Regions from separate parts of the Alkalihalobacillus phoenicis genome, predicted to be linked through region 2. Evidence: riboswitches for the same ligand, from Rfam matches in the RefSeq annotation. Region 2 holds a riboswitch; each other region holds the start of a gene.

Evidence for each region. A riboswitch is a leader RNA that binds a small molecule or an ion and turns the genes downstream of it on or off. The one in region 2 is predicted to bind S-adenosylmethionine.
Region 1: it holds a riboswitch for S-adenosylmethionine, as region 2 does, so the genes downstream of both, AA0017_RS20420 (methionine ABC transporter ATP-binding protein) here and AA0017_RS00795 (methionine ABC transporter ATP-binding protein) in region 2, are expected to answer to the same signal.
Region 3: it holds a riboswitch for S-adenosylmethionine, as region 2 does, so the genes downstream of both, AA0017_RS19825 (methionine ABC transporter ATP-binding protein) here and AA0017_RS00795 (methionine ABC transporter ATP-binding protein) in region 2, are expected to answer to the same signal.

Annotation. Positions count from the first base shown of each region.
Region 1 covers NZ_CP154853.1:4,351,453-4,361,311, forward strand. Annotated here, with positions in the region: gene modB (molybdate ABC transporter permease subunit) at 1-156, opposite strand, end outside; gene modA (molybdate ABC transporter substrate-binding protein) at 158-940, opposite strand; gene AA0017_RS20405 (substrate-binding domain-containing protein) at 1,093-2,034, shown strand; gene eutH (ethanolamine utilization protein EutH) at 2,096-3,178, shown strand; gene AA0017_RS20415 (iron-containing alcohol dehydrogenase family protein) at 3,220-4,314, opposite strand; SAM riboswitch class I at 4,514-4,619, shown strand; gene AA0017_RS20420 (methionine ABC transporter ATP-binding protein) at 4,702-5,718, shown strand; gene AA0017_RS20425 (methionine ABC transporter permease) at 5,705-6,373, shown strand; gene AA0017_RS20430 (MetQ/NlpA family ABC transporter substrate-binding protein) at 6,409-7,251, shown strand; gene AA0017_RS20435 (L-lactate permease) at 7,515-9,260, opposite strand; gene AA0017_RS20440 (DedA family protein) at 9,819-9,859, opposite strand, start outside.
Region 2 covers NZ_CP154853.1:180,168-190,026, reverse strand. Annotated here, with positions in the region: gene sufB (Fe-S cluster assembly protein SufB) at 1-690, opposite strand, end outside; gene sufU (Fe-S cluster assembly sulfur transfer protein SufU) at 708-1,151, opposite strand; gene AA0017_RS00830 (cysteine desulfurase) at 1,141-2,361, opposite strand; gene sufD (Fe-S cluster assembly protein SufD) at 2,361-3,662, opposite strand; gene sufC (Fe-S cluster assembly ATPase SufC) at 3,752-4,531, opposite strand; gene AA0017_RS00815 (hypothetical protein) at 4,881-5,060, opposite strand; gene AA0017_RS00810 (carboxymuconolactone decarboxylase family protein) at 5,240-5,656, opposite strand; gene AA0017_RS00805 (MetQ/NlpA family ABC transporter substrate-binding protein) at 6,161-7,015, opposite strand; gene AA0017_RS00800 (methionine ABC transporter permease) at 7,031-7,630, opposite strand; gene AA0017_RS00795 (methionine ABC transporter ATP-binding protein) at 7,692-8,717, opposite strand; SAM riboswitch class I at 8,853-8,967, opposite strand; gene AA0017_RS00790 (YusG family protein) at 9,109-9,345, opposite strand; gene gcvH (glycine cleavage system protein GcvH) at 9,736-9,859, opposite strand, start outside.
Region 3 covers NZ_CP154853.1:4,200,618-4,210,476, forward strand. Annotated here, with positions in the region: gene AA0017_RS19770 (MarR family winged helix-turn-helix transcriptional regulator) at 1-122, shown strand, start outside; gene AA0017_RS19775 (metal-sensitive transcriptional regulator) at 311-571, shown strand; gene AA0017_RS19780 (DsrE/DsrF/DrsH-like family protein) at 653-1,132, shown strand; gene AA0017_RS19785 (sulfurtransferase TusA family protein) at 1,216-1,770, shown strand; gene AA0017_RS19790 (MBL fold metallo-hydrolase) at 1,787-2,899, shown strand; gene AA0017_RS19795 (sulfurtransferase TusA family protein) at 2,924-3,154, shown strand; gene AA0017_RS19800 (sulfite exporter TauE/SafE family protein) at 3,210-3,992, shown strand; gene rluF (23S rRNA pseudouridine(2604) synthase RluF) at 4,183-4,890, opposite strand; gene AA0017_RS19810 (M20 family metallopeptidase) at 5,058-6,257, opposite strand; gene AA0017_RS19815 (MetQ/NlpA family ABC transporter substrate-binding protein) at 6,277-7,149, opposite strand; gene AA0017_RS19820 (methionine ABC transporter permease) at 7,198-7,860, opposite strand; gene AA0017_RS19825 (methionine ABC transporter ATP-binding protein) at 7,850-8,875, opposite strand; SAM riboswitch class I at 9,063-9,172, opposite strand; gene AA0017_RS19830 (malate:quinone oxidoreductase) at 9,514-9,859, shown strand, end outside.

The DNA.
Region 1 (9,859 bases), 720 kb from region 2:
GAGTGGCAATAAGAGTAGGGTATCGATGACCGATTTTCCTTTAAACGTGCGATTAGCCATAAACTTAGCCGCTGTAATTCCTAAAATTAACACAATAAGTAATGATAAAGAAGCAACACCTAGTGAAAGCTTGACTGGAGTCCAAAAATCAGTCATTTTATTGGACTAAGTTTGAAAATCCGTAGCTTTCGAGGATTTCGAGTGCTTTCTCTGATTGTAAATATTCATAAAAAATCAACGCTTCCTCTAGGTTTGCGCTGTTATTTAATACGCCTACAGGATAAATAATTGGTGCATGTGTGCCTTCCTCTGCCTTTTCCAAGATATTGACTTTATCTGAAATAAGAGCATCTGTATGATAAACAATCCCAGCTTCGACATTACCTGTTTCAACATATGTTAACACTTGTCTCACGTCCTTTGCATAGACAACCTTCTCTTCTATACTATTCCAAACGTCGATATTTTCAAGCATTTCCTTAGCGTATTGTCCAGCCGGAACCGATTCTGGTGTTCCAATTGAAATCGTATCGGCTGTTTCTAAGTCGGTAAAAGTCTGAATATCATTAGGGAATTCACTTGGAGTGACTAGAACAATCTCATTTCCTACTAAATCAATTCCATTTTCTTCATCAATTAAGCCTTCATCGACTAATTCATCGAATTTATCCTCTGCTGCTGAAAAGAAAAGGTCGGCAGGTGCCCCTTGTTGAATTTGTTGTTGTAACGTACCAGAGCTTCCGAAGTTAAATAAGAGATCAATGTGCGAATATTCTTCTTCAAAGATTTCTTGAACCTCATTTAAAGCATCATTTAAGCTTGCCGCAGCTGATATCGTTAGCTCGACAGTCGGTTTTTCTACTTCTTCAGTTGTATTTGAGCATGCAAATAAAACAAAAGAAAGTAATAAAAACAAGGGTATAGATAAAAACTTTTTCATAATGTCCTCCTAAAAATGAATTAGATTTATCACTAATTATATTTATTTATAACTTATTATAACTAGATATAATTATGAAAAGCTAGATATATTTTAATCAAATGTTTTCTCGTCCCCTATTTAAGATTACAATAGAATGAGGAGGGATAATGATGGAGCAAGAAATCTCATATACAGTTGAGGAAGTGGCCGGTTTATTAAAAGTTTCGAAACTAACGGTTTATGATTTAATTAAAAAAGGCAAATTACCCTCTTTTAAAGTTGGTAGACAAATGCGAATTCAATCAAAGGATTTGCAACTTTTTATAAATGGAAAGAAAGCACCAAGAAACATCGAAAGTATGCCTATAACTACGCAAGAGTATGCCCATCAAGGGAAATCAGCTAAGAGGAAGATTTTAATTAGTGGTCAAGATGTCGTATTGGATATACTCGGTAAGCAGTTGGAGACAAACGGAGATCTTACGGCCTTACGTTCAAATGAAGGTAGTTTAAATGGGTTAATGAATATGTATAAAAGGGATTGTGACATCGTCAGTCTCCATATGTTTGATGGGGATAGCGGCGAGTATAATCTTCCATATGTGCGCAAGGTCTTAATCGGTCATTCGTATATCATTTTGAACCTTTTATCGCGAAAAGCTGGGTTAATGGTACAAAAGGGAAATCCTTTTTCGGTCAAAGGTTGGCTTGATTTAAAGAATCAGAAGTTACGTTTTATCAATCGCGAAATTGGCTCAGGTGCGAGAATTTTATTGGAAGAACAGCTAAGGTTAAATGATATCTCGCCAAGTCTAGTCAATGGTTATCAACAAGTCGAATCGAGTCACTTAGGAGTAGCTTCAGCAATTGCGGCAGGGAGGGCAGATGTTGGGGTTGGTATCGAAAAAGTCGCAAAAATGGTTGATTTAGATTTTATTCCACTCATTATAGAGAGATACGATTTAGTTTTATTAAAAACACCTGAAAATAAAGAACTGATTAGTCGTGTAAAGGCGATAATGAAAAAACAGAGCTTTAAAGATGAAATTACATCATTAGGAAATTATGATACCGCACAGACCGGAATGATTTTATATGAAACAAATGATTAAGGGCTAACGATGCGTAGCCTTTTTCATTTATATATAGTAGGAACGAGAGAGGAAACATAAAATGAGCATTAATGAAGTCATCATCAGTATTTTAGCCATTTTTCTTGTTTTAGGGGCTGTTGATTACTGTATTGGCAATCGACTTGGCTTAGGGGGAAAATTCAAGGAAGGTATTATGGCAATGGGGCCACTTGCCCTCGTTATCGTAGGTATTGTTTCATTAGCTCCTGTTATAGCGGGTATTTTGATTCCGATCATAAGCCCGCTCTATTTAATAGTTGGAGCCGATCCAGCCACTTTTGCGAATACGATCTTGGCTCTAGATATGGGTGGATATGCGTTGGCGGAAGAGATGGCCCAATCAGAAGAGGCCGCGCTGTTTGCTTGGGTAATGCTCGGTACGATGTTTGGTCCAACTGTTGCTTTTACGATTCCAGTTGCTCTAGGTTTAATCGAAAAAAACGATCACCCTTATTTTGCAAAAGGTATTTTAATTGGCCTTTGTACGATTCCAATCGGCTGTTTGGTCGGTGGACTTGTGGCCGGTTTTGACATGGAACTTATCTTACGGAATTTAATTATTCCTATTTTGTTTTCGGTCATTATTATGAGTGGGCTCATCTTTTTTATGAAACAAATGATTAAGCTATTCCAAATATTTGGAACGTTCATTACATGTTTCGCCATTTTTGGTCTTGTTGCGATTGCGATTGAAACATTAACCGGCTTTATTTTGATTCCAGGGTTAGCACCATTAGCTGACGGTGTTCAAACAGTGGGATTAATCGCCATCGTTTTAGCGGGTGCCTTTCCTTTTGTTGCGGTCATGACAAAGGTTTTATCAAGACCGTTAAATAAAGCGGGTTCGCTGGTGAAATTAAACGAACAGTCGACAGCAGGGGTGATTGCCTCTCTTGCCCACATTATTCCGATGTTTGCATTGCTTAAAGATATGAATGAGCGTGGCAAAGTGGTCAATATTGCCTTTGCTGTAAGTGGTGCTTTTGTTTTTGGTGGACATCTAGGGTTTGTAGCCGGTATGAATCAAGAAATGGTTTCTGCAATGATTATTGGAAAGTTAACCGCAGGGGTAAGTGCGATAGTCGTTTCTCTTCTTTTTACCAAATCAGAAAAGAGCCTTTGAATGTTAGGATTCAAGGCTTTTTTGTTCGTTGTCTATTTTGACTATATGGAGGAATATTGACTGACACATTGTTCAAGTTCTTTCATCGCCTTAGCTACGTCACTTGGATTGATTTCACCGATTAAATGAATCGATTCATCAGCTTGAGTGGAAGCCGTTGCGGTGATTTGAGTTGCTTCTTCAAGTCGTTCTTCTTGGATGTTTAGTTCTTTTAAAGAGATGGGCAAGGATAAACTTTTATAAAAAGGCAATAATTTAATGATTTCAACGAACCGTTTTTCTAATACAAGTTGGACGAGAATGCCATAGGCTACTTTATCACCATGTAGGACTGATGCGGTTTCGGTTACTTTGGTTAAGCCGTTATGAATCGAATGAGCCGCAGCAATACGACCGTACTGATCGGCGTAGCTCCCAACCATTCCTCCTGCTAAAATAATCGTCTCAGCGACACGAATAAAAGCATCTGATAACTGGTTATTTTCTTGTGCCAAAAGAGCGGCTGCACCGTCCAGTATGAGTTGTTCTTTACAAAGTTTTGCAGCATGATGAGCAATTTGAATGGGAATCGTTTTTTCGGAAAGAGGTCGAATTAAAACGTCTGCCTCATACCATTTGGCTAGTGTATCGCCAATGCCAGCTCTTAAATAGTCCTTTGGTGAATTCAAAATAATGGCTGGCTCAACTAAAACCATATAGGTTGATTTTGGAAAAACTTTATATTCAACAAAATTTCCAGACTGATCATAAAAAACACTTAAGGGTGTCCAAGCTGCACAGTTGGATGCGAGTGTGGGTATTAAAATGACGTCTGTATTCGTAGTATGTCCGGCCGCTTTGGCTAAGTCACAACAAGTCCCACCACCGACCGCAATGATTAAATCGATTTTTTCTTCAGAGATCACTGCAGAAATACGTTTTGTTTCCTCGTGTGTACATTTTTTACGATGGGAAAGGTGAGTAACAGAAATAGGCCACAAAGGGAGAAAGGATTTAGCGGCGTTCCATGATTTTTCCCCATGCAAGATAAGAGCTTTTGTTGCACCATGTTTCTTTATTTTTTCTGGTAAGCTATGTAATACACCTTGATGACATTGATAAAAGTTAGGGGCACCCTGTACTTGGATTGTCTCCATTTTGAACTCCTTTTGCTATAAATGGGCATCTTATTTTTATATTCGGATAATTATGACACCTATCGATGGAATCGTCAATTTCCAAACAAGCTCTTTTTTAAGAAAGTTTTTGGATTCACTCATTAACGCTTTACCGAAATAATAAAATTTGATTGACAAATGATTTTATTCCGATTATTCTATTATTTAAATCAAATAGATTTTATCAAGAGTGACTGAAGGAACAGGCCTAGTGAAGTCACAGCAACCTTCCAAGTGGAGTGGTGCTACCTCCTGCAGAATGGGTGCATTCTGGAAGATAAAGATTTAGTGTTAAATCAGCCTCTTTCTGAATGGAAGTGGTTTTTTGTATTGGTAAGGTTTTGTTATGTATGGGAGAGGTTGAAGATGATTAAAGTTGAGAATTTAAATAAAGTTTTTAAAACAAAAACAAAAGAAGTTATCGGATTGAAGGAAGTTTCGCTTGATATAAAAAAAGGAGAAATTTTTGGAATCGTTGGTTATAGTGGTGCTGGGAAAAGTACATTGATTCGCTGCTTAAATATATTAGAACGTCCTACATCTGGACATATATATATTGATAATGTGGATTTGTTAAGTCTTTCAAGCAAGGAATTAAGAGAAGCGAGACAATCGATTGGGATGATCTTTCAAGGGTTTTATCTAGTGGCTTCGAAGACTGTTTTTGATAATGTCGCTTTTGCGTTAAAGGCTGCTGGAGTGAAAAGTGTGCATAAAAGAAAGGAACGTGTCACGGAACTATTAGACCTTGTGGGATTAGCTGATAAAGCGAATGAATATCCGGCTCAGTTAAGTGGGGGACAGCGCCAACGTGTCAGTATTGCCAGGGCACTTGCCAACAATCCAAAAGTCTTATTATGTGATGAAGCGACATCTGCCCTCGACCCGACAACAACAAAGTCAATTTTAGCTTTATTAAAACGAATTAACCGTGAGTTTGGCATTACTATCGTGTTAATTACACATGAGATGGAAGTCGTTAAAGAAATTTGCCATCGCTGTGCCGTCATGCAGGACGGAGAAATTGTGGAAGAAGGTCAAACATATGACGTTTTTGCTGAACCTCAAAATGAGTTAACGAAAAAATTTATTCAAACGGTCCTTGATTTCGAATTGCCACAAAAGCTTCTTTCTGAATGTGAAGGTACGATTTTACGCTTGCAGTTCCGTGGAGGGATTGCCAGTGATGCTGTCGTATCGGACATGCTTCAAGCGTTCTCTGTTCGAGGCAATATTTTACACGGAAAGGTCGAATACATCGGTGAAGCACCGCTCGGAATTTTTATTTTCGAACTAGTAGGGGAAGAAGAGGAAGTCAAAAAAGCGATTGCTTATTTAGAAGAGCACGTTTTTGTGGAGGTGATTCAAGATGCTAGACGTTAATCGAATCATTGAATTATTACCAGAGATTAATCAAGCCTTTCTTGAAACGATGATTATGGTTGGTATTTCACTTTCAGTCGGTTTAATTGTTGGATTGCCTTTTGGAATTTTATTATACGTAACCGATAAAGGTCTCTTTTTAGAAAATCGTTTTGTGAAGGTGGCTTCGGGAATTATCATTAACCTCGTTCGTTCGGTACCGTTTTTAATTTTAATCGTATTCTTAATGCCTGTGACTGGAATGATTGTTGGAACGACGATTGGACCACTTGCTGCGTCTGTTTCCCTATCTGTTGCCGCGATTCCTTTTTACGCTCGGATTGTGGAGGCGTCTGTACGTGAGATTGATAAAGGAGTCATTGAAGCGGCTGTTGCGGTAGGTGCTTCACCATGGTTGATTATTAAAGAAATTATTTTGCCAGAAGCCAAACCAGGTTTGATTAGTGGATTAACGATTACGGCGATTAGTTTGATTGGATACTCAGCCATGGCGGGAACCGTTGGCGGTGGGGGAATTGGTGACTTTGCGATTCGATATGGCTATTTCCGTTATGAAGATACAATCATGTTTGCGACCGTTATTATTTTAATTGTTTTAGTTCAAGCAATTCAATACTTTGGGGATTTTATCGCAAAATCAGTAGACAAGCGTTAAATATAAAAAATAGAGTGGAGAAGGGGAAGAAAATGATGTTAAAAAATTATTTAAAATCAGCATTGATTATAGGGAGTATGGCTTTTTTAGTGGCTTGTGGAAGCTCTGAAGCAACTACAGGAGATACAGAAAGTGGAGACAGTGAAAAAACAAAAATCATGTTTGGGGCAACAACAGGTCCATATAGTGACATGGTAAATGAAGCGATTAAACCATTATTAGAGGAAAAAGGATATGAAGTTGAAAATCGTGAGTTTACGGATTATGTCCAACCCAATAATGCTCTTGCTAATGGCGACTTAGATGCGAATTTATTTCAACATACGGTGTATTTAGAGTCATTTGCAGAAGAAAATAATTTAGAGTTAACTAATTTAATTGCTGTACCAACTGCACCAATGGGTCTATATTCAAATAAATTCGACTCACTTGAAGACATTGAAGATGGAAGCACGATTGCGATTGCCAACGATCCAACGAACTTAGCTCGTACATTAGGTGTCTTAGCGGATGCAGGATTGATTGAAGTGAATGGCGATGTCGACCCATTACGTGTATCGGTTAAAGATATTACAGCGAATCCAAAAAATCTCAAGTTACCAGAAGTTGAAGCTGGTCAATTAGCCCGCCTAGTTGAAAATGAAGATGCAGCAGCTGTACCTGGAAACTTTGCCTTAGCAGCGGATTTTGATTTAACAGCAGCATTAATCCTAGAAGATATGCCTGAGCAATTCCGGAATGTCGTTGCGGTTAACACATCGGATGCGGATGCTCAATTTGTTCAAGATATTAAAGAAGTGATTGAATCTGAAGAGTTTGAAACAATTATTGATGAGAAATTTAAAGGTTTTGGTAAGCCTGGTTGGATGGGAAAATAGGATAAGAGGGCTTAAAGTTAAACAGATAGATAGTCTATAAATAATGGAACGTCTCAAAGAAGGCATTGGTCTTTGAGGCGTTTTTTTGATTTCATGGTTAAGGAGGAGAATTAGGGTGGAAAATTCAGAAGCAATGGAGCAGAGCACCGGTGTAGGTTCAGACTTTAACTGAAAAGATTGAGTCAAGCTGAGAGAATGTCTCGTTAGGTCAACTTTATTTGCGGAAATAAAAAAACAGCCACGTTAGCATGGCTGTTTTATGGTTAATTTGATTTTTTACGATTTTTAACCGCTAAGAAAATTAAGAGGGCAATAATCCCGACAATAATAATCGTTCCGATGTTAAACCCAACTCCGTAAAAGTAAACATATCCGATTGCACCGGCAAATGCTAAATAATAAGCAAGTGGAATTAACAATCTTCTAATTAACAATCCTTCTTTACCGACAATACCGGCAGTTGCTGAAGCCGATACAACGTTGTGAACACAGATTAAGTTACCTGCTGCACCACCGACTGCTTGTAAGGCAACAATAAAGGCAGGGTTTAAACCGATGTTATCTGCTGTACTAAATTGGAATAGAGAGAACATCATATTTGAAACCGTATTACTCCCCGCTACGAATGCACCTAACGCTCCTACAACAGGGGCAAATAATGGCCACATGCCACCTGCTAAATTGGAAACATATTCAGCCAGAACAATCGGCATACTGGCTAATTCAGTTCCTGCTCCTGAATTAATGAATACTTGTACCATAGGAACAGCAAACAATAGTGCAGGCGCTGCTTTAGCAATCATCCCACTCGATTCTTTAAAAGCTCGGCCGTAAGAATTTTTGTTCATACTATATAGAATGTAGGCAAATAATGAGGTGACCACCATAATAAATCCTGGTAAGAATAATGGTGTACTCGCAAATGATATTTCTGAATCGAATACATTTGTAAAGGAAATTTCTAATGTTTTTAACCAATTCCCAAATGGTAAGACATTAATGCGGGTTACCACTAGGATAATAGCCATGACAATATATGGGAGCCATGCTTTAAAGCCACTTACAGTTGGGGCTGTCAATGGTTCAGCTTTTAACGAACCCGTCCATTCTGGATCCCACTCAGATTCTTTCTTGAAATTCCAAGTTGATTTAGGCATTAAAAATCCTTTTTTCGCTAATGGAATGACAATAGCAAGACCGATTAATCCACCTAAAAGAGACGGAAACTCAGGTCCAAGTAAATTGGCTACAAGCATTGATGGGATCGTAAAGGAGATACCAGCAAATAGTGTAAATGGGAGGACCTCAAATCCAGCTCTCAAATTACGTTTTTCTCCAAAAAAGAAAGTTAACATTGTCACCATAAAGAGTGGAATTAATATTCCGATAATTCCGTGGATAATGGCGACTTGACCACCAATCATACGAGCATATTCGTCCATCGTCATACCTAATGAAGCGACTTCTGCTGCAACATTTTCAGCACCTGCTAAACCACTTTGGACACCAGATAAGATTGGTGTTCCAACCGCACCATAAGAGACAGGAGTCGATTGTAAAATAAGTGCAACCATTACAGCAGCAAGAGCAGGGAACCCGATGGCCACAAGTAATGGAGCAACGATTGCTGCAGGTGCACCCCAGCCAGCAGCTCCTTCTAAAAATGAACCGAATAACCAGCAAATAATAACCGCTTGAATCCGGCGGTCAGGTGAAATATCAATAAACCCTTGACGAATCGTATTAATCGCACCGCTTTGCTTAAGTGTGTTTAATAATAATACAGAACCAAAAACGATAAATAAGACTTCGATCGCTGTTGATAGCCCTTTCATACTGGCAGCTGCAATCACATTGAATGGTGTTTCCCAAACAAAGAATGCAATGATGCCGGTTACAACAAACGCTATAGGCATAGCATGTTTAGCGGGCCAACGTAAAATAACTAAAAAGAAAAAGACAGTAATTATTGGAATTACAGCAAGTAATGCTAATAAACCAGAACCCATATGTAAATAATCCCCTTTCACTCATCCGACTGATCATCATGTGATCGGATGATCAGTTATACAACACGTTTTTTATTATAGCTTCTACTAAACTGTATTTCAATCAATTATTTAATCGCTTTCATATATTTATATGGTAATAATTAGGTGAAGCTTTGCGGGAAGCTGTTTTTTAGGCGGTGAGATTGTATCTGGAGGGAGGTGGGGAGTGAATAAAGGTTAATTGGTAATGAACCTAGCAAGATTGAGAAATGAGGGTGCGAATAAGGGTGGATTGGTAATGAAACTAGTTTGATTTTAAAATTAGAGTACGAATAGCTGAGGATAGGTAATGAAACTAGTCAGATTTCAAAAATAGGGTGCGAATAACCGAGAATAGGTAATGAAATTGGTCAGTTTTAAAAATAAGAATACGAATAATCGAAGACCGAAACCGAAAGTCAAGGGACTAATCAAACGGGTCGTATCAATAAAGTTAATCATTACAAAAAGGGCTCTCAAAAGCATATGGAAGAGCTTTTGAGACGCCTCTGCTGTATAAATTAAAGAGTGATTAAATCATCTCGTGAAAAACCTTCTTCGGATAAAAAGAATAAGAG
Region 2 (9,859 bases):
GCCTTCAACATAGTGTACAGAACTATCTTCATCAGCAATGATTAGCGTACGCTCGAATTGACCCATATTTTCTGAGTTAATACGGAAATACGCTTGTAGTGGAGTTTCTGTTTTTACGCCTTTTGGAACGTAAATGAATGATCCACCAGACCATACTGCTGAGTTAAGAGCTGAGAACTTGTTATCCGTTGGCGGAATAATCGTTGCAAAATGCTCTTTAAAAATCTCTTCATGTTCTTTTAAAGCTGTGTCTGTATCTGTGAAAAGAATTCCAAGATCCGTCAACTCTTGTTTCATATTATGGTAAACAACTTCAGATTCGTATTGAGCAGAAACCCCTGCTAAATACTTTTGCTCTGCTTCTGGAATTCCTAATTTATCAAACGTGTTTTTGATTTCTTCTGGTACTTCATCCCAAGACTTCTCTGACTTCTCTGATGGCTTCACATAATACGTAATGTCATCAAAGTTTAGTTCAGATAAATCGCCACCCCATTGTGGCATTGGCATATTATAAAAGTGCTCTAGCGACTTCAAACGGAAGTCAAGCATCCATTGTGGTTCTTCTTTCATACGTGAAATCTCTTCAACGATCTCTTTCGTTAACCCACGTTTCGAACGGAAAATTGATACATCACGATCCGAAAAACCATATTTGTATTCACCGATATCAGGCATTTTTTTCGCCATCGGAAACCCTCCTTCTTTTACTTACCAGTCTCTTCGTTTAACCCTTTTTCCATCGCTTTCCAAGCTAAGGTTGCACATTTGATTCGTGCGGGAAATTTCGACACCCCTTGTAGAGCTTCAATGTCCCCTAAATCAAATTTTTGGTCATCATAATCTTTTCCGAGCATCATGTCAGAAAAAAGATGAGACATTTCAATCGCTTCATCCTTCGTTAACCCTTTAATAGCTTGGGTCATCATCGAAGCGGATGAAAGACTAATTGAACAACCTTCTCCTTCAAACTTAGCATCTATTACTTTACCCTCTTCAACTTTCATTTGAAGTTGAATTCTATCTCCACATGTTGGGTTATTCATGTTGACTGTTAATGTGTCTCCATCAAACTCACCACGATTACGTGGGTTTTTGTAGTGATCCATAATAACTTGGCGATATAAGGTATCTAGATTATTAAAAGACATCTCCAAAGTACTCCTTTGTTTTTACTAATCCAGTTACAAGACGATCAACATCGTCCTTTGTATTATACAAGTAAAAACTAGCACGGGCTGTCGCTGTTACATTTAACCACTTCATCAATGGTTGAGCACAATGGTGTCCGGCACGAACTGCAATCCCATCAGCATCAAGAGCCGTCGCCACATCATGAGGATGAACATCGTCTAAGTTGAACGTAACGACTCCGGCACGATGTTTTGGACCATAAATCGTCATTCCTTCAATTTCAGACATTTGCTCCATCGCATAATGTGCTAATTCTTGTTCATGCTTTTCGATTTCAGAAAGACCCACCTCAGTTAAGAAATCAATGGCCGCACCTAAACCTATCGCACCTGCAATAATAGGCGTTCCACCTTCAAACTTCCACGGTAACTCTTTCCAAGTTGAATCGTATAAACCGACAAAATCAATCATTTCTCCACCAAATTCAACTGGCTCCATATTCTCAAGCCACTTTTTCTTTCCATAAAGGGCACCAATTCCAGTTGGTCCAACCATTTTATGTCCAGAAAAGGCAAAGAAATCACAATCTAAATCTTGAACATCAATTTTCATATGCGGGGTACTTTGAGCTCCGTCGACAACCATAATCGCTCCATGGCGATGAGCGATTTCAGCAACTTCTTTCACTGGATTGACTGTTCCTAATACATTTGATACATGCATCATTGTCACAATTTTTGTTTTGGCAGTCACTATATTTTCTACATCTTTTAAATCTATTGTACCATCTTCTTGTAATGGAATGTATTTTAACGTTGCTCCTGTCGCTTTAGCCAATTGTTGCCAAGGAATGATATTTGAGTGGTGCTCCATTGGAGTTAACACAATCTCATCGCCTTCTTTGACGTTCGCTCTCCCGTAACTTGAAGCGACCAGATTTAACGCTGTTGTTGTTCCACGTACAAAGATGATTTCTTCTATGGAATGAGCTCCGATAAATGAGCGAACCTTTTCGCGGGCCCCTTCATATCCATCTGTAGCAAGTGTTCCCAATGTATGAACACCACGATGAACATTAGAGTTATAACGACGATAATAGTCTTCTACCTTCTCAATCACTGAAATCGGTTTTTGAGAAGTGGCCGCACTGTCTAAATAGACAAGATTGTTTCCGTTGACTTGTTGATTGAGTATTGGAAACTGCTTTTTCAGCTCAAGAGCATTCATTACTTAACTTTCCTTTCAATTGCTTCACGTAAACGCATCTTTACTGAATCAATTGGTAACTCTTCTACAACAGGTGCTAAGAATCCGTGAATGACTAAGCGCTCCGCTTCTTTACGAGAAATACCACGGCTCATTAAATAGAACATTTGTAACGGATCAATTCGACCTACAGATGCTGCGTGTCCAGCAGTTACATCATCTTCATCAATTAATAAAATTGGATTTGCATCTCCACGAGCCTTTTCGCTTAGCATTAACACACGCTCTGTTTGTTCTGCATTTGATTTAGAAGCTCCGTGTTCAATTTTACCAATACCATTAAAAATCATCGTTGCATTATCTAACATAACACCATGTTTAAGGATTTGTCCGTCAGAATGTTTACCATGGTGAATGATTGATGTTGTAAAGTTTTGCTTTTGACTACCAGTTCCAACAGATACTGTTTTCGCATCCCCTGTTGAACCTTCACCAATTAAATGAGTTGTATTTTCAGAAACGGTATTTCCATTATTCATTTGACCTAATGCCCATTCCACACGACCATCGCGTCCAACATGTGCTCGTCTAACGACATATGTTGTCACCTCTTCAGATAAATGGTCCACCGCACCAAATGATACTTTTGCTCCATCTTCAGCGTAAACTTCTGCAATGATATTCACTACACCATTTGTAGTAGAAGGTGATACATAGTTTTCAACATAAGTAACAGAGCTATTCGCTTCCGCTACAACGATAACATGGTTGAATAATCCACCGTTTTCACTATCTAATGAAAATACCGCTTGAAGTGGTACTTCGACTTGAACATTTTTTGGAACATATACAAACAGACCACCATTTAAAAGGGCTGCATGTAAAGCCGTTAAACGGTTCTCATTAACATGAACAGCTTCACCGTAAAGATATTTCTTAACTAGCTCACCATGTTTGACTAATGCTGTTTGAAGATCAGTAAAGATAACACCTTGTTTATTTAAGTCTTCACTCACTTTTGTAAAAACCGTTTGTCCGTCTTGTTGCACGACAACGTTTTGGCTTGTTGCATCGACTAATTCACGTAACTCAGTTGAAAGAGCCTCTAATGAAGCAACAGCTTCTCTTTTTGTTACTTCACGAGTAAACTCTGTGAAATTCCATTTTTGAATTTTTGTTTTATCTGGTTTTGGTAGCTCAAGTGTTTCAACAAGCTCCAAACCTTGTAAACGGATGTCCTGAAACCATTTTGGCTCATTGCGTTCATCCGAGAATGTTTGAATTTGTTCTTTATCGAACGTTAACGTCGTCTCGATTGACATATTTACTCACCCTTTACTGTTGTTCATTTACTAAACTTATTAAGCGATACTTCCAATTGGATCAAGCCTCTCCTAAAAAGAGGGGACGATTAAGAATTAACTGTTTCGTCTTCAATTCCTAATTCATCTTTAATCCAGTCGTAACCTTCAGCTTCTAAACGCTCAGCTAATTCTGCTCCACCAGATTTTACGATACGACCTTGCATCATAACGTGTACTTTATCTGGAGTGATGTAGTTTAATAAACGTTGGTAGTGAGTAATGATTAGAGAACCGAATTCTGGGCTACGCATAGCATTAACACCTTTTGAAACGATTTTTAATGCATCAATATCAAGACCAGAATCGATTTCATCTAAGATTGCGATTTTTGGCTCTAACATTAATAACTGAAGAATTTCATTACGTTTCTTTTCTCCACCAGAAAATCCTTCATTTAAGTATCTTTGAGAAAACTCAGAATCCATATCAAGTACTTCCATTTTCTCATCTAATTTACGGATAAATTTCATTAAAGAAATTTCATCGCCTTCCTCACGTTGAGCATTAATCGCAGAACGCAAGAAATCAGCATTTGTAATTCCACTAATTTCACTTGGGTATTGCATCGCTAAAAATAGACCAGCTTGTGCTCTTTCATCCACTTCCATTTCCAGAACATCTTCACCATTCATATGAATCGAACCACTAGTGATTTCATATTTAGGATGCCCCATAATAGCTGATGCTAAAGTAGATTTTCCTGTTCCGTTAGGTCCCATGATCGCATGGATTTCTCCCCCTTTAATTTCTAGGTTAAAATCTTTTAGGATTTCTTTACCTTCTATAGATACTTTTAAATTTTCGATTTTCAAAAATGGTGCTGTCATGACTTTACCTCCGTTTAATCGCGTCGATTCGCGTACATTTTTAGAATTGAATCATTATCAATCTATTCTCATTATCATTTTATAACAAATTTAATCTAAATTCAAGTTCAGCAAAATAGGGGACAAATGAATTATTCACAATCCAAAACGAAAAAATCCCTTTATTTCACTAGAAAATCTGACTACTTTTAATCATGAACATAATGAGAAACCTCTATACAATTTATTCCCAAAAAAACCCCATCAAAATCAATAACGCTTAATTAATTGAGAAAAGGGTGTTTTCTAAATGAAAGAAACAGAGTGATTCAAACTCACTCTGTTTCTTTATATTTTATGCTTGCTTCTATTACTTGTCCAGTGAATCGACCATTTTTTTCGTCATTTCATATTCTTTTTCTCTATCTTTCTCCACTTGTAGCCTTTTTTCAAAACTGTTATTATATTCCGCCATGCTCATTCCGTGTGATTGCTGTAATCCCTTTTCCATTTCTGGTGAATGTCCATTCTTTTGCGGTTGAATAATCAATCAATCCCTTCGGTTATTTACATCTATGATCGTATCATTAGTGATATAATCTCACAAACTTCACTAGATGTACTGACATAGGTTCTATCCCCTTCAAATAGAAGCACGAAACATAAGCTTCCTTTTATATGTATATCGATTCATTTCCTCCCTTATCCTCTTTTATCCGCCGTAAACCTTTAGGAAGATTGATTAGAATCACCAGAATTTGAATTAGAGTTTGAATTTTGTTCGAATTCCGATAAGGCTTCCAAAACAAGAGTGACCGCTTGACTCATCGCTGCTCCCCCACCAAAAGCAGCTGTCACCGCAATTGCTTCTAGTACTTCTTCTTCTTTACAACCTTCATCAAGGCATCCTTTCGTATGGTAAATCATACAATATTCATCCTGGGCAATAACACTTACGGCCAAAGCAATCAACTGCTTCTCTCTTAAGGTAAGCTTTCCTTTTTCAAAACATGCTTCTGTAAACGCATTATATTTTTTGGCAATATGAGGCATTTTTTTTGAAAATTTTTGGGTTCCTTCTTTATATTCCTGCAAAGCGAGTGCAATCGGACTTTGTGGATCTTGCTGTTGCTGACTCCCTGACATCGTTATCCCTCCATTCACCTATTTACGTCAATAGTATGAGATAGCCCGAGGTCGATTATTCTAAATAAGCGAAAAAAGATATTTTGTCCTGCCCTTTCCTTAGGTCACTGAAAAAGACTATTCGTTAAAAATGGTTACAGTAGTTAGCTATACTCCGCTGGCTCCATACCCTACGCGTTCGAGGCCACTGAAAAACTCTGAGCATTAGAAATGTGGCTATATCATTTAGTTTACTCCACTCGCTTCATGCCCTACGCGTTCCGCGGGTGAACCGGGAGTCTCCAAACATTCCACTCGCTACCCTGTTAAAGATGAGCATGAGACTTTTTCAGGGGCTTACCCTTTCCACTTGCAGGAATCGGCTCCCACCCCTTCCACTAGTTAGAGATCATCTCCTGGCATGAGGTAGGTCTCTTTTTTCGCGTCTCATCCACCATTAGGCCATAATAAAAAGCAGACGAGGTTTTAATTTCCTCGTCTGCTTTATGAAAAGCTACTAGCCCATTAATCCACTAAAGAAATAACGGCACCATTATATTTTTCTTGAATAAATTGTTGAATTTCTTCCGACTGAAGTACTTCTAAAAGCGTTAAAATCGCTTCACTATTTTCGTCTTCAGAACGGACAACTAAAAGGTTTCCTTGTAATTTATCATCGGATTCAAAAGCAATTCCATATTGATCAATATCAACATTTCCTTCAAGGGCATAGTTTGTATTAATCGCGACAGCATCACCTTCGCCTGATTCAAATGATGGAGCGAGCATTCTAGCTTCAACTTGTCTTGAACCAAACTTTAAATCTTTCGGGTTTGATGAAACATTATCAATCGTTGCTAATTCGCCTTCTTCGACATCAAGTTCAATTAAACCAGCATCCTCAAAAATCGGCAAAATACGTCCATGATCACTTATTGAATCACTTAAAATAATTTCAGCACCTTCTGGAAGCTCATCTAAACTTGCATAATCTTGAGAATAAATTCCAATAGGTTCAGCATGTACAGAACCTACGCTAACAAAATCATAGTCATATTCAGAAATTTGTTGAGCTAAATAACCTGGTGTTTGGAAGTAGTTTGCATCTAAATCCCCTGACTCTAATTCCTGATTCGGTAAAATGTAATCAGAGAATACAACAATATCTAGTTCAATTCCTCTTTCAGCTAAAATCGGCTCAGCCGCTTCAAGAATTTCTTGGTGCGGAACTGCTGAAGCACCAATTCTAATTGTTTCTACTTCTGCTGCTGAATCATCCCCATCACCAGCTTGATTATCATTACCTTCATTGTCACTACCGCATGCTACAAGTGCAAGTGTTACAGCGACCGCTCCTAGTGTACGAACAAATTTTTTCATACATTTCTCCCCCTCTTATCGTTTATCTGTTTTATTTGTTAAAAAGTCACCAATTGCTTGAATCACAAAGACAATAAGCAATATAGCAACTGTTGCAACCACCATTAACGATGAATTATTTCTTTGCCAACCTTCAAGGAAAGCGAGATGTCCTAATCCACCTGCTCCTATTACTCCCGCCATTGCTGTAAAACTAACAAGTGAAATACTTGTTACTGTAATTCCCGATATTAAGGCTGGCATTGATTCTGGCAATAAAACCTTCCAAATAATACGAAAGTTTGAAGCCCCCATTGAGTGGGCCGCTTCAATGACCCCTTTATCGACTTCACGTAAAGCAATTTCAACCAATCGAGCATAAAATGGTGCAGCTCCTATTATTAAAGCTGGTAAGGCTGCAGTTGCACCAAGGATGCTCCCCATCAACATTCGAGTAAATGGCATAAGTAATATAATGAGAATAATAAATGGAATCGAACGGAAAACATTGACAATCGATGCAAAAATAAAGTTAATAACCTTACTTTCCCACATATTCCCTTTACTCGTTAAATAAAGCATCAAACCTAAGAAAATCCCGATTACGAATGAGGCAGCAACAGAAATTCCTGTCATATAAAGCGTTTCTTTTATAGCTTCCCATAAAAGATCCCATTTCACATCAGCTAAAAACTCTTCAACCACGCTCGATCACCTCCCATTCGACTTGCTCACCTTGAATGAAGGTAATCGCTTTGTCTATCTCTTCTTTATCACCTGTTAAATGGATAAAAAGAGTCCCGTATGAGCTTTCTCTAGTTTTCGAAATTTTACCTTGCAATATATTCACATCAACTTGATATTTGCGAATCAGCTCAGTTATCAGTGGGCGCTCTGCCCCTTCCCCAACAAATGTAAGCTTAACGACCTCACCATCTATCCCTTGCTGTAGCCAATGTTCGAGTGACTCCATCGTTTCTTCAGGTTCAGTTATTTGTTTGACAAATTCCTTCGTCATATCTTGCACTGGTTTGCGGAAGACATCAAGGACAGGTCCTTGTTCCACAATTTTCCCTGCCTCCATGACGGCAACTTGATGACAAATTTTGCGAATCACATGCATTTCATGAGTAATCAAAATAACGGTCAAACCTAACTTTTGATTAATATCAACAAGCAATTCTAAAATGGAGTCGGTCGTTTTTGGGTCAAGAGCTGATGTTGCTTCATCACATAATAAAACCTTGGGATTATTTGCAAGTGCTCGTGCAATTCCGACCCTTTGTTTTTGTCCCCCACTTAGCTGTGACGGATAACTCCCACCACGACCTTCAAGTCCAACAAGTGATATTAACTCTTTAACTCGTTCTTCTCGTTCCTTTTTTGGGACTCCAGCAATCTCCAATGGAAAAGCAATATTATCAAAAACGGTGCGGGACCATAGTAAGTTAAAATGTTGAAAAATCATCCCTATTTCTTGTCTGGCTTTTCTTAACTGAGGTTTTGAAAGCTTTGACAATGATTTACCCGCTACGACAACTTCACCACTCGTTGGTCTTTCAAGCATATTTAACATCCGAATAAGCGTACTTTTACCAGCACCACTATACCCGATAATGCCAAAAATCTCGCCTTCATTTATTTGAAGATTAATTCCATCAACCGCATGTACTGGACCATCCTTTGTAAAAAAAATCTTTTGGATGTCACTTAAATTAATCACGTTGTTTCTTGCCTCCTGACAACTTCTCTATTCTTTACCCAAATATAGGTCTGAACATTTATACATTATCTGAATTTAAAAGTGCAAAAAAACCTTCTTCTCACCAATCCAGATGAAAAGAAGGCTTTAACCTTAATCTCATCTTTCAAAGCAATTTGCTTTGCAGGATTTAGCACCGCGAAAACGAAATCATTCGTTTTACGGTTGCCGGGTTTCATCGGGCCAGTCCCTCCACCTCTCTCGATAAGAGCTATAAATGTTATGTTCATTTTTGTTTGACTTATCGTAACACGCTCATAATTTTGTTGTCAACCTTTTTTACACAAGTAGTCTGACCTTTATAATCGGTTTAGTCTTATAATTCATTATTTTCCGTCTTTTTTATTGTTATTTAGCACCAACCGCCATCACAGTTTTCTACATAAGCTTTTATTTGTTCTGGATGAGCATTTTCGAAATGGTATATTTTATCATTTTCAAAAACGAAACCTTCTCTCATTTTCCGCTTGAGACCATCATCTGTTTCTGTCACCATCCCAATTTTTATCTCACCCATATAAAGATTTAATTGCCCCTCTTCATATTTACCGATTATTTTGTTCGTCACATCCACTTTATCTAAATTCATTTTCTGTTCCCCCTCCTCACTCTTAAATTAACCTTCCTGCTAAGCTTGATACTGTTAGATTTGTGGGAAACAGGGGTGATTGTGGGTTAAGTTGATCATTTGCTTGTATAAAAAGTGATTGTAAGTAGGTAGGCGGGGTTCGTCATGCTTAATTACATATCATCACCGGCCAAATTGCTGAGACCACTGAAAAATGGCAACATTAGTTAGCTATACTCCGCCAGCTCCATACCCTACGCGTTCTGCGGGTGAACCGGGAGCCTCCTTGGTCGGCGTTCCTATGCTTTAATTTCACATCATCCCGGCCAAGTCCACTTAACGTATCTAAACCATCAAAAAAAGCACCAAAGCTTATCCCTTAGCTTCAGTGCCTTTTGCTCTTATTATTAATTAGTCTTCACTAATCATTTCTTCGTATTGCTCTGCAGACATTAAGTTTTCAATCTCAGACTTATCAGATGGTTCTACAACGATCATCCATGCTTTTTCATATGGAGATTCGTTTACGAACTCT
Region 3 (9,859 bases), 870 kb from region 2:
AAATCGTTCATAGAGCAAATATAGAAGGGCAAAAGCTGCGTAGAAAACTATTCGAGAAGTTAACAGATGAAGAAAGACAACAAATGCTAAAAATATATGAAAAATTAAATGCACCAATCTGATTCTTTAAGAAAGATTGGTGTTTTTTCTGCTTTTTAATGGGAGAAGCTGTTCGACAGGAAGTAAGCCTTTCTAATCGTTTGGCCTATGTGAAGGGGAGCCTTGCCTGAAGACGAGATTAACAAAGTTGACATTATACCTAGTGGGGTATATAGTATGTTCATAAGCTTATAAAGTGAGGTGAAACATGATGGAATATAATGACCAAATGAAAAATAGGTTGAAACGAATAGAAGGACAAATTCGTGGTGTATTAAAAATGATGGAAGAAGGGCAAGATTGTCGTGACGTAGTATCGCAACTGTCAGCTTCCCGAACAGCTATTGATCGAACAATGGGTGTTATTGTGAGTGAGAATCTTGTTGCATGTGTCCAAAGAGCGATTGAAGATGGTGAAGACACAAAAGAGTTTGTTGATCAGGCAGTGAACTTGCTCGTTAAAAGTCGCTAAGATAGGCGTTACCAGTCTATCTTAGAAAAAATTTTTAATATTAATAATACCTATAGGGGTATATGTATAAGGGGTGTCGGTATGAGCGAAACAAAGACAACTAATATTATTTTATTTAGTGGTGATTACGATAAGGCGATGGCTGCCTACATTATTGCAAATGGTGCGGCGGCTTACGATCATAAGGTAACGATCTTTCACACATTTTGGGGATTAAATGCACTGCGAAAAGATGAGCCTATCCAAACGAATAAAACCTTTTTGGAAAAAATGTTTGGAAAAATGATGCCACGTGGTGCTGAGAAAATGGGATTGTCCAAAATGCACTTCGCTGGTATCGGTCCAAAGTTAATAAAAAAAGTGATGAAAAAGCATAATGCGATGCCATTAGGTGACTTAATTGAAATGGCGGAAGAACAAGAAATTAATTTAGTTGCTTGTACAATGACGATGGACTTATTAGGTTTGCAAAAAGAAGAACTTAGAGATGGGGTCCAATATGCAGGTGTTGCTGCTTATTTAGCTGAGGCCGAAGACGGAAACGTTAACTTATTTATTTAAATGGAAGCCGAGAAGTGAGACAACAACAAGCTTGCTTTAGTATAAAAAAAGAAAGAAATGGGAGGATGATTCACGTGGAACATATGAAACACGATATTTTTGTTGATGCTAAAGGGTTAGCTTGTCCAATGCCAATTGTCAGAACAAAAAAAGCCATGAACGATATTGAGCCTGGTTTAATTGTTGAAATGCAATCCACTGATCAAGGTTCAACAGCCGATTTAAAAGCTTGGGCACAAAAAGCTGGTCATCAGTATGTTGGGACTATAGAAGAAGGAACGACATTAAAGCATTACCTACGTTCGGGTGGTGATAAAGAGGAAGAGCATACGTTTCCGCACATCATTCATAATGAAGATTTAAAAAGAGTAATTAATAATCGTGAGGCTCTAACTATTCTGGATGTCAGGGAAAAGAATGAGTTTGACGAGTACCATATTCCAAGTGCTGTCTCCATTCCAATGGGGGAACTAGAAAAACGAGTGAGTGAGTTGGATAAAGAAAAGCCAATTTATGTGGTCTGTCGCACGGGGAATCGAAGTGATATGGCCGCACATTTGTTAGTGAAAAGTGGCTACAAGCGTGTTGTTAATGTAGTACCTGGTATGAATAAGTGGAAGGAAGAAGGAGGCAACTAAGGTGAATGTCATAACGATGAATCCACAAGAGCTTGCTAAAAAAGTCGTCCAAAAAGAGGCTCTTTTCATTTTAGATGTTCGAACGGAAGCGGCATTTGAAGATTGGAAAGTCGAAGGAGAACACTTCGAATACTTGAATATTCCCTATTTCGATTTAATCGATGGTGTGGAGATGATATTACCAAAGCTTCCACGAGATAAACCGATTCTCGTTGTATGTGCAAAAGAAGGATCGTCTCTTATGGTTGGAGAAATGCTTGCAGATGAAGGGTTCGATGTCTTATATCTAGCTGGTGGCATGAAAGCGTGGAGTGAGCATTTAGAACCTGTTAAAGTGGCAGATTTAAAAGAGGGAGGAGAATTATATCAATTTGTACGCCTTGGAAAGGGCTGTCTTTCCTATATGGTTCTCTCAGGGAAGGAAGCGCTTCTTATTGATTCTGCTCGGATGATCGATGCCTATTTGTCTTTTGCCAAAGAAAAGGGTGTGACCATTTCCTATGTGCTTGATACACATTTACACGCAGATCATATTTCGGGCGGTCGGACGATTGCAGAGCAGACAGGAGCGAGCTATTGGCTTCCAAGTAAAGATGCTACAGAAGTAACGTTCCCTTTTACTCGACTTGAGGAAGGGAAGCAAATCCAGATTGGTGCTTCTGCGATTAGTATTCATCCACTGTATACACCTGGTCATACGATTGGATCGACTTCCTTTATCATTGATAATGCGTACTTGTTAACAGGAGATATTTTATTCATTGATTCGATCGGGCGACCGGACTTGGCAGGGAAAGCAGAAGATTGGGTAGGAGATTTAAGAAGCTCTCTTTATGAAAAGTATCATGCTCTTTCATCTGACTTAATCGTTCTGCCTGCCCATTTTATGATGATTGATGAATTAAATGAAGATGGAAGTGTGGCAGAAAAGCTAGGGGTTCTATTCGAAAGGAATCACGGACTAAATGTAGAAGATGAAAAGACATTTCGCTCTCTGGTAACCGAGCAGTTACCGCAGCATCCGAATGCTTATCAAGAAATTCGGGAAACCAATATGGGGAAAAAAGCACCAAATGAAGAGGAACAGCGTGAAATGGAAATGGGCCCAAATCGTTGTGCCATTAGATAAAAACAATAAGAAGGAGTTTTTGAAATGAATGCAAACAAAGTACTAGATGTAAAAGGTATGGCATGTCCGCTGCCAATTGTTAAAACAAAAAAGGAAATGAAAGCATTACATGTTGGCGATATTTTGGAGGTGCAAGCGACGGATCAAGGCGCATTAAAAGATTTTGAAGCTTGGGCCAAAGCTACAGGTCACGAGTTACTACAAACAAAAGAAGACGGTGGTGTGTTCACGTTCTATATTAAGAAAGGCGAATGATTGACGGTGAGAAGGGGGCGGGATATTGCCTCTTTTGGTCAATAGGGGGATAAACATGGATATATATTTTGTCATCACGATTTTCCTCATTGGCTTTTTCGGGTCTTTTCTTTCTGGGATGGTCGGGGTGGGGGGAGCAATTATCAAGTACCCTATGCTTCTCTTTATCCCTCCATTATTAGGATTTGCCGCATTCACAGCACATGAGGTTTCTGGAATTAGTGCCGTTCAGGTCTTTTTTGCCACCATAGCTGGTGTATGGGCATACAGAGGAACAGGCTATATACACCGAAAATTAGTGGTGTATATGGGGACAAGTATTTTAATTGGGAGTTTTATAGGTGCGTTCGCTTCAACCCTTTTTTCGGGAAGCTCAGTGAATGTCGTTTATGCTATTCTTGCTACGATTGCTGTTATAGTGATGTTTTTACCAAAAAAGCAATTACCGGTTCAGTCAGGAGAACAGATATCTTTTAATCGCGTTCTCGCATCTGGTTTGTCATTTATCGTAGGGGTTGCCTCAGGTGTTGTTGGGGCAGCGGGTTCATTTCTGTTAGTACCTATGATGTTGACGGTTTTTAAACTACCAACACGAGTGACGATTGCGACTTCTCTAGCCGTTACGTTTATTTCTTCTATCGGGGCTACTGTTGGGAAAGTAGTGACTAACCAAGTGCTCTATGGTCCAGCTATTGTCATGATTATCGCCAGTGTCATGGCATCACCTCTAGGAGCGAAACTTGGGCAAAGAATGAATACAAAGGTTTTACAATCGATTTTGGCGATACTCATTTTAGGTACATCCATTCAAATTTGGTTTGATATACTTAAACCTTAAGTTCTGAGGTGAAAAAAGTAGATGTTTTCCGGAGCGGTGAATAAAACATGATCCACTATGATTTCAATAAATAGAACGAAAGAGGTAGGGACAAAACTACCTAAAAAAGAGTTGGATGACTAGAAATTAAAGTCATCCAACTCTTCTTATTCAAACGCCAATCCTATCTAAACTCAAAGTTCCGTCATTTTTACCATTCTTTTGGCTCATAGTTTAATTCTCTAAATAATTGAGTTCGCTCTTTTTTGGACAAATCTTTCCATTGTCCAGGAGGGAGGTTACCTAAATGAATATTCATGATACGCGTTCTTTGTAATCGGTAAACGTCGTATCCAAGTTCAGCACACATGCGGCGGATTTGACGATTTAGTCCTTGTGTTAAAATGATTTGAAAATCAAATTTTGATAATTGAACGACTTCACAAGGAAGTGTTTTCGTCCCTAATATTTTGACACCCTCTGACATCCTTTTTAAAAATTCAGGAGTAATGGGCCTGTCTACGGAAACGATATATTCTTTTTCATGCTTATTTTCAGAACGTAGAATTTCGTTAACAATGTCGCCATCATTCGTAAGCAGTATTAAGCCCTCTGAATCTTTATCCAAGCGTCCAATGTTAAATACTCTTAATGGATGATTAACTAAATCAACAATATTTCCCTTTACCCCTTTTTCTGTTGTACTAGTAATACCTACAGGTTTATTTAAGGCAATATAAACATTATTCCTCGCTACTCGAATTTGATTTCCGTCTACTCGTACGTCGTCGCCAGGTTCAACTTGACTACCTATCGTTGCACGCTTTCCATTAATTGTAACTCTCCCAGCAGTAATTAATTTATCAGCACCTCGTCTGGATGCTTTTCCAGATTCACTTATGAATTTATTTATACGCATATTGACACACCCTTAATCAGATGATTGTTTTATTATAGATACTAACTATACTTTATTTTAAGGATGAATCACAAACTTTTATGAACGATATTTAGAAGAAGTTAATTAGCTCTAGGTGATACAGGGAAAAAGCTGAAACGATTTGACACCATTTCAGCTTTTTTCCTTTATTCTTTTGCAGTAAGGGCTCGATCGTATTCCTTTTTCACTCGGTGTAGAAGTTCGGAATCGGTTAGCAAACGGTAACCAGTAGAGGCAAGTGATTTCGCCCCGGTGATTAGAGCTTGATTGCCTTGCTCTGATTTAGCGGCTTCTCTGAACTCGACCGTATGGCCAACGAGATCATCTGGACCAATTTTAATATAGCCGTGGGCAGTTGGTACTTCATAGCTAATGTTTCCAGCATCTGTGGAGCCTTTGCTTTTACGTTTTTCTGTATGCACGGTTTCGCCGAGTGCTTCGAGTGCTTCGTGCAAAGTTTGATCCAACACGGAATTAAGGACAAAATCTTTTACTTCATTTTGGAAACGTTCAATTTTTACCGTTGCTCCTGTAGCTAATGCAGCACCTTCAGCGATAGCACGGACTTTTGTTGATACTTCCTCCGTCTTACTCCATGTTTCAGCTCGAATATAAAAACGGGCTGAGGCGTATTCTGGAATAATGTTTGGTGCATCGCCACCGTGTGTAATAATGCCGTGGATACGGACATCGGATGGTAACTGTTGGCGTAGGGCATTGATACCATTAAACAATTGGATGACAGCATCCAGTGCATTGATTCCTTTTTCTGGTGAACCGGCTGCATGTGCAGGTTTTCCGAAAAAATGAAATTCGAGTGGGTCAACGGCAAGGGTTTCACCAGTTAAGGCTGTTTTTCCTGAAGGATGGAGCATAAGGGCAACATCTACATCTTTCAAATAGCCATGTTTGACAAAACTTCCTTTTGCACTCCCGTTTGGTCCACCTTCTTCGGCTGGTGTGCCTAATACGGCGACACGGCCACCAATTTCAGGTAAGGCTTCTGCAAGGGCAATACCAGCAGCCACACTCGTTGTACCAATAATGTTGTGACCGCAAGCATGGCCGATTCCAGGTAGGGCATCATATTCGGCCAGAAAAGCGACAGTTGGCCCGTCTTGTCCGCTATCCTTTACTGCATAAAAGGATGTTTCATGTCCTGCAACAGCTGTTGTGACCTCAAAACCTGCCTTTTCTAAAATCTCAACATGTTTCCCGCTAGCATACACTTCTTGATTTCCTATTTCAGGGTTTGCATGAATGTCTTGACTCGTTTTAATGTAAAGCTCACGGTTATTTTCAACGGATTGAAATAGTACGTCTTTCAAGTAGTTTGTAACGCTCATTGTAACTCCCCCTCAAAGTTTATTTTTTTAAATCTTCAAAAGCAGCATCTAATTGTTCTTGCGTTAATTTCACAAGGATTGATCCGCCGTTTGTGTCCTCTTTGATCGCTTGTTCAATATCCGCTTCTTGGTAAAGCTCAACAACACGTTTATAAGTTTCGTTCTCTTTATTTTCAGCACTTGTTGCAATGATGTTAACGTAAGGGTGGATCTCGTCATTATCTTCATCTTCTTTCAAAATCGGATCATCAGCTGGTGATAGTCCTGCTTGACCCGCAACTCCATTATTTATGATAGAACCAGCAACGTCCGGTAGAACACGTGGAGTTTGTTGAGCTGTCATTGCGATGATTTCCAAGTTCAATTTATTTTCCGTAATTTTTGAAGGATCCCCAAACATCCCAAAATCATCTGCCAGTTTAATTAAATCGGTACTTTCCAAGAGACGGAGTGCTCGAGCTTGGTTAGAAGGATCATCTGGGATCGCAATTTTATCACCCTCTTTAAGTTCGGAAATGTCTTCAATCTTTTCTGAGTACAGACCCATAGGTGCAAACATTGTCGAACCAATTGGTAAAATGTCTTCACCACTTTCTTTGACATATTGTCCAAGGAACGCGATATGTTGGAAAGCGTTAATGTCAATTTCTCCATGTGCTAACGCATTGTTCGGCAAGGTATAATCGGCAAATTCAATGAGTTCAATTTCAATTCCTTCTTTAGCGGCTTTCTCTTTTAAAATCGGCCACTGAGCACCGTCTGAACCATTTACCCCAATTTTCACTTTGATGGGTTCATCATCACTACTATCTGCACCACTCGTATTACTACCACAAGCAGCAAGCACTAAAACAGTTAATATAGTCAAACATAAAATCGAAAATTTCTTCATTTCAAAACAACTCCTCATAATTTAAATTTCTTTATTTTTTGGCGTAGATTAACGACGCATAATTTTTTTCGAAAGGGTATTTCCAATCCATTGGGCCACTTGTACCAAGATAATCAAAATTAAAACCGTTACTAGCATGACACTTCCATCGAATCGTTGGTAGCCGTAAGTCATTGCGATATGTCCAAGACCACCACCACCGACTGTTCCAGCAACGGCTGAGAAATCGATGAGCATGACTGTTACGAAAGTAAGGCCTAAAACGAGCGGTCCGAGTGCTTCAGGAATCAAAACAGTGAAAATGATGCGAAGCGGGCTAGCACCCATCGCTTGTGCGGCTTCAATGACACCAGGATCAATGCTGACTAAGTTGTTTTCGACGACTCGGGCAATCGTAAAGCTTGCGACAATGGTCATTGGAAAGATAGCTGCTGCCGTTCCGATTGTCGTCCCCATTACTAGTCTAGTAAGTTGCGAGATGGCAACTAAGAAGATGATAAATGGAATGGGGCGAATAATATTAATGATGATATTTAATACTTGAAAGACGATTTTATTTTCTAAAATATTATTTTCTCTCGTGACAAAGAGAAGCAGTCCAAACGTGATTCCAATGATGGAGCCAAAAATGAGAGTGGCGATGACCATGATGAGTGTTTCCCCAGTACCTTCTAATATTCGGGGCCAAAAAGTGGTCCAATCAACATTCATGTTCTGTTACCTCCTCAAGTTCCACGATAGATTTTAGTGTATTTAATACGTTTTGAATCGCTGTCTGTTCTCCAATAAAGGAGATGATTAAGTTTCCAAACAGCTTTTCTTGTAGCTCTCGCACTGAACCGTAGACGATATTAAAATCAACACCGTGTTCTTTAGTAACTGTTGATAGAACGGGCTCATTGGAAACATCTCCTTTAAAGATGATTCGATACAATTTCCCACCACCTCGTGTTCGCCACTTTTCTAAAATAGTTTTAGATGGTAAGTCTTGTTGAACCGATTGAATGAATCGCTGGGTTGTTGGATGTTGTGGATCAGTGAACGTATCAAACACACTTCCAGCTTCAATGACTTCTCCGTTTTCCATAATCGCTACTTTGTCACAAATCGATTGGATAACATGCATTTCATGGGTGATTAATAAAATCGTGATCCCAAAATCTCGGTTTACTTTTTTTAACAACTTTAAAATCTCAGCAGTCGTTTCTGGATCGAGTGCAGAAGTTGCTTCATCACAGATAAGAATATCTGGTGAAGTGGCAAGAGCTCTTGCGATACCGACTCGTTGTTTTTGTCCGCCCGACAGTTGATCGGGGAAATCTTTTGCTTTATCGGCAAGTCCAACAAAATTCAATAATTCTGTTACACGTTCATTGACTTCTTTTTTGGGAACACCAGCCAATTTCAATGGGTAGGCAATGTTCCCAGCTACTGTACGTGAGTTAAATAAGTTAAAGTTTTGAAAAATCATCCCAATATTACGTCGTCTTGTTCGTAAGTCCTTAGAAGATAGCTTACTGACATCTATATCTTGGATAAAAACAGTGCCAGAAGTGGGACGTTCAAGCATGTTTACTAAGCGAAGTAGTGTGCTTTTTCCTGCTCCGCTGAAGCCAATAATTCCGAAGATTTCCCCTTTGTTAATCGATAGGGAAACATTCTTAACGGCATGGACTTCTCGTTTTCCGAGAATAAAAGTCTTGGAAACATCAATAAATTCAATCATGTGTTGACCTCCTGAAGAGTTCTTCAATTCTTTGTAGACAATGATGCATCCATCGAACTTTCTAAACTAGATTCGAAAATGAACAACCTATTTTATAACAACACCTAATAAAAATACCCAACAAAAAAATCCCTCCTTTTCTCAAAAAATAAGAAAAAGAAGGATTCTATAAAAAGAAACGATCTTTTTCTCATCTTTCAAATGCCTAAGCATTTGTAGGAGTTGGCACAGTTTTCTAATATAGAATCTGTTGCCGAGACGTCATAGGGCCTTTCCCTCGATCTCTCTTGATAAGAAAATGATGTATAGCTATTCAATTGTTACAAGAATTAATTTTTATCTTAGAGGGATTGTGTGAAAAAGTCAACAAAAATTTAAAAATAAGATGACGATGATATAGACTAAGCCATTTTTCTCATTTGGCTATGGGTTTGTTCCCATGTATTGAAAATATATAATAAACATACCGCATATTACTTCTGTATTTACAAACTTTTACTCTGTGTAAAAACGCAAGAAATATTTTAAATTTCTAACAATAGTGATACAATATGATTAGGTAATTAATCTAGAAATGATGTGGGACACCTAGTGTTTTACATTCTTTCTGCGAATTTTAACGTATAAGGAAGGAAAACATGACGAACAAACAAAATACAACGGACGTTATATTAATTGGTGCCGGAGTCATGAGTGCGACTTTGGGGATACTTCTGAAAGAATTAGTACCGGATTGGAAAATAACAGTATTTGAGAAGCTTTCAAACGCAGGAGAGGAAAGCTCTAATGAATGGAATAATGCAGGAACAGGGCATGCAGCACTGTGTGAGCTTAATTACACGAGTGAAAATCCGGATGGATCTGTCGACATTAGCAAAGCGATAAAAATTAATGAACAGTTTCAAGTTTCTATGCAGTTTTGGTCTAATCTTGTTAATCATAATCTGATTCAGAATCCAGAGGATTTTATCAGATTATTGCCTC